Regions from separate parts of the Janthinobacterium rivuli genome, predicted to be linked through region 1. Evidence: predicted binding sites of a transcription regulator. Region 1 holds the regulator's gene; the other holds the start of a gene.
What was found. Region 1 encodes HrcA, which represses chaperone genes, less so after heat shock. Its sites were predicted from a motif close to TTAGCACTCNNNNNNNNNGAGTGCTAA; they were not measured.
Positions count from the first base shown of each region.

Region 2: rpoH (RNA polymerase sigma factor RpoH) is a predicted target of HrcA. The motif match lies at 791-817, and genes of this name have one in related genera.

Region 1 covers NZ_CP121464.1:6,152,011-6,154,210, forward strand. Annotated here, with positions in the region: gene fur (ferric iron uptake transcriptional regulator) at 1-332, shown strand, start outside; gene hrcA (heat-inducible transcriptional repressor HrcA) at 381-1,397, opposite strand; gene P9875_RS27915 (HAD family hydrolase) at 1,500-2,200, opposite strand, start outside.
Region 2 covers NZ_CP121464.1:1,229,381-1,231,580, reverse strand. Annotated here, with positions in the region: gene ftsX (permease-like cell division protein FtsX) at 1-586, shown strand, start outside; gene rpoH (RNA polymerase sigma factor RpoH) at 977-1,870, shown strand; gene P9875_RS05595 (hypothetical protein) at 1,960-2,200, opposite strand, start outside.

The sequences.
Region 1 (2,200 bases):
TGACCGCGGAAGACGTGTATAAAATTCTGCTGGCCGACAATATGGATGTCGGTTTGGCAACTGTCTACCGCGTCCTGACGCAGTTCGAACAGGCTGGCTTGCTCAACCGCAACCATTTTGAAACCGGCAAGGCGATTTTCGAACTCAACGAAGGCTCCCACCACGACCACCTGGTGTGCCTCGACTGTGGCCGGGTCGAAGAATTCTTCGACGAAGAAATCGAAATCCGCCAGCAAAAAGTGGCCGAGGAGCGCGGCTTCAAGATCGCCGAACACGCCCTGGCCATCTACGGCAACTGCACCAAGACAGCTTGCCCGCACAAAACCGCCTGATCCACGCTTGCCGGTCCCACGGAGCGGCTGGCGCGTCAGGCAGTACGATCAATGATGGCTGAGCGCGCTTGACAGCAACTTGGCCGTGATATCGACAATCGGGATGACGCGTTCGTAAGCCATGCGCGTCGGCCCGATCACTCCCAGCGTTCCCACGATCTTGCCGTTGACTTCATACGGCGCCGTCACCACGCTCATCTCATCCATCGGCACCAGGTTCGATTCGCCGCCGATGAAAATCTGCACGCCCGTCGCCTTGCTCGACACGTCGAGCAGCTGCATCAAGCCCGTTTTTTGCTCGAACATGTCGAACATCTGGCGCAGCGAATGCATATTCGAGGACAGATCGCTCACGCTGAGCAAGTTGCGCTCGCCGGAAATCACCATGTCGTCGCTATGGTCGGCCATCGCTTCGCTGCCCGCTTCCACGGCCGCCTGCATCAGGCTGCCCATATCGTCACGCAGCTGGCGCAGCTCGCCCTGCAGGCGCACGCGCACGGCGTCGAAGGACAGGCCGCCATAATTCTGGTTGATATAGTTGGCCGATTGCACCAGTTGCGCCGGCGTATAGTCGGCTTCCGTCAGCAATAAACGGTTCTGCACGTCGCCGCCGGGGGCGACGATGACGAGCAGGATGCGTTTTTCGGACAGGCGCAAGAATTCGATTTGCTGGAACACGGATTCGCGGCGCGGACTGAGCACGACGCCGGCAAACTGCGACAGCGACGACAGCATCTGCGCCGCGTTGGCGATGGTTTTTTGCGGCTGCGGCGTCTGCAGGCGCATGCGCGACTCCACCATGTGCTCGTCCAGGTGCCGGACCGTCAGCAAGGTGTCGACAAAGATGCGGTAGCCGCGCGGCGTGGGGATGCGTCCGGCCGAGGTGTGCGGACTGGACACATAACCGAGCTCTTCCAAGTCAGCCATGATGTTGCGGATCGTGGCCGGCGACAGGTCGAGGCCGGAAATTTTCGACAAGGCGCGCGAACCGACCGGCAGGCCGTCGGCGATATATCGCTCGACCAGGGCTTTCAGCAGTGTTTGGGCACGTGTATCGAGTTGCATGGTGTTTTATTTAAGCAAGTGTTTTGTTAAGCAAGCGGCAACGAAAGCGGCCGAACGTGCAGCAACAGCGCCTATTATGCACGTTCGCCCGTCCTGCGGCGATCAATCTTCCAGTTGCCCCTGCAACCACAACAGCAATTCATTAAAGTTGGCGCAGATGGCGTCGGGCTGCACGCCGGCGGCCAGGTGGGCATCGCTGCCCTTGCGGTTCATCCACACGGCACGCATGCCCGCCCCCTGCGCTCCCGTCACATCGAAATACAGATCGTCGCCGACATACACGGCTTCATGGGGCGCCACGTCCAGCGCGGCGCAAGCGGCCAGGAAGATGCTGGCGTCGGGCTTGGCCACGCCAAAGTCGCTGGCGGCGATCGATACCTTGAAATGCTGCGCCAGGCCGATAATTTCAAGGTCCGCATTGCCATTCGAGATGGAGCCGACCAGCATACGCTGGCCCATCCAGGCCAGGCCCGGCAAGACGTCGTCATATGGCTGGACGCGATGACGGGCCGCAAGGAACTGCGCGATGGCGCCGTCGACCAGGGCGGGATCCTCGCCGGCCGCCTCGAAGGCGGCCAGCAGGCCCGCGCGGCGCAACTCGATCAGGTTGCCATGGAAATGCGGCTGCGCATTGAGCATGGCCAGGCGATGCTGGCGCAACACCTCGATGGAAAACTGCTGCGCCACCTTGGGCGCATGCGTGGCCAGCCAGTCGTGCAGCAGGGTTTCGGCGGCGGCAATCACGGGCGCGATAGGCCACAAGGTATCGTCGAGGTCAAACAGGATGGCCTTGGGCGGCACGG
Region 2 (2,200 bases), 1.4 Mb from region 1:
GGCCGATGTGCTGAGCACCCTGGGCGACAATCCCCTGCCCGACAGCTATGTGCTGAAACTCGACGCCTTCAGCAGCGCCAGCGAAGCGCAGGACGTCGATGCCGTGGCGGAACAGTTGCGCCAGTTGCCCGGCGTGGAATCGGCGCAAGTCGATTCGGCCTGGGTCAAGCGTCTGGCGGCCCTGCTGGGCGTGCTGCGTCTGGTGCTGTTGCTGCTGGCCATTACTTTGGGCGTGGCCGTGATCGCTGTTGTCTTCAACACCATCCGCTTGCAAGTGATGCAGCAGCGCGATGAAATCAGTATCTCGAAACTGATCGGCGCCACCGACACCTTCATCCACCGCCCCTTCTATTACACGGGTGCCCTGCTGGGCCTGTGCGCCGGTGCGCTGGCTCTGGGCGCCGTGGCGCTGGCCTTGCAACCGCTCAATACCGCGATTGCCGAGTTTGCGCGCCTGTACGCGTCCGAATTCCAGCTGGTGCCGCTGGCGCCGCTGCCGATGGCCGGCTTGCTGGCCGTCAGCGCCGGCCTGGGCCTGATCGGCGCCTTCCTCTGCGTGCAGCGCCATCTGGCGCGCCTGAACTGACCTTGCCTCCCATGGCGGCGCCTGCGGTGCCGCCATGCGCCTCACCCTCCCCATCTGCTGTTATCTTGATATTTAGCAAGTATTCTTAAGGTTCGCTTCAGCCAGAGGCCGTAGACTGATTACGTGTTCAAATCACTGTTCATATATATATCAAGCATTAAATCGCCATAGCATTTAGGCTATCAGGCCGATTAAATGTGCTGATTGGCACTCTCAAGCAGAGAGTGCTAATATAGGGACATACCAAAGGCAGAAGCGCCATGGACGCCAGATGAAGATGGTGCCGCGCTCTGCAAAGTGCAAGACCGAATACGCAAACAGACAACCGGACCACGTCGCGTGACGTGGCCAACTGGAACAAAGCAAGACTACGAGGGAGAAAACATGACTATGATGTCCGCAACGTCCGCATTGGTTCCGACCAAAAGTAATGCGCTGGGCCTCGGTTTCACCGGCAATCTGGGCAATATCGACGCCTATATTTCGGCCGTGAACCGCCTGCCCATGTTGACCCACGACGAAGAAATTTCGCTGGCGACACGCCTGCGTGAAAAAAATGACCTGGCCGCCGCGCAAGAACTGGTGCTGTCGCACCTGCGCCTGGTGGTCTCGATTGCCCGCGGTTACCTGGGCTATGGCTTGCCGCATGCCGACCTGATTCAGGAAGGCAATATCGGCTTGATGAAAGCCGTGAAACGATTCGATCCGGACCAGGGCGTGCGCCTGGTGTCGTACGCCATGCACTGGGTGAAAGCCGAGATGCATGAATACATCCTGAAAAACTGGCGCCTGGTCAAGGTTGCGACGACGAAAGCGCAGCGCAAGCTGTTCTTCAACCTGCGCAGCCACAAGACGGGCCTCGATGCGATGACGCCGAAGCAGATCGATGCGCTGGCCAAGCTGCTCGACGTGAAGCGCGAAGAAGTGATCGAGATGGAAACGCGCTTGAGCGGCCGCGACATTGCGCTGGAATCGCCGACCGACGATGAGGACGACAAGTTTTCGCCGATCGCCTACCTGTCGTCGGAGCAAAGCGAGCCGACCAAGGTGCTGGAAGCGGAACAAGTGACGCGTTTGCAATCGGAAGGCCTGGAAACGGCCTTGAGCAAGCTCGACGCCCGTTCGCGCCGCATCATCGAAGCGCGCTGGCTGGCCAACGACGACGGCTCCGGCGCCACCCTGCACGCGCTGGCGGAAGAGTTCGGCGTATCGGCCGAGCGCATCCGCCAGATCGAAGTGGCGGCGCTGAAAAAAATGAAGGGCGCGCTGGCCGCCTGGGTGTAATCGAAAGCAATGCCGCAATGCAAAAGGCGCCGCAAGGCGCCTTTTAGTTTTACCACTGATATTTATCAACAGATAAACATTGTCAGCCCTTACGCTGCAGCCAGGCCCTTGACGAGGACTTCGGCAACCAATTCATTCAGATCCGCGCCGCGCTCCTTGGCCAGGGTCTGCAATTGCAACACCAGATCGCTGTTCAGCTTGACGGCGAACGGCACCAGGCCCAGGGCCTGATCGCGCTTGCGCTGCTCGCGGCGGTCGACGACCACCGCTTCCTTACCGAATGCACCGGCGCCGGGAACACTCATCTTTCCCATCAGTTTCTTGGCATCG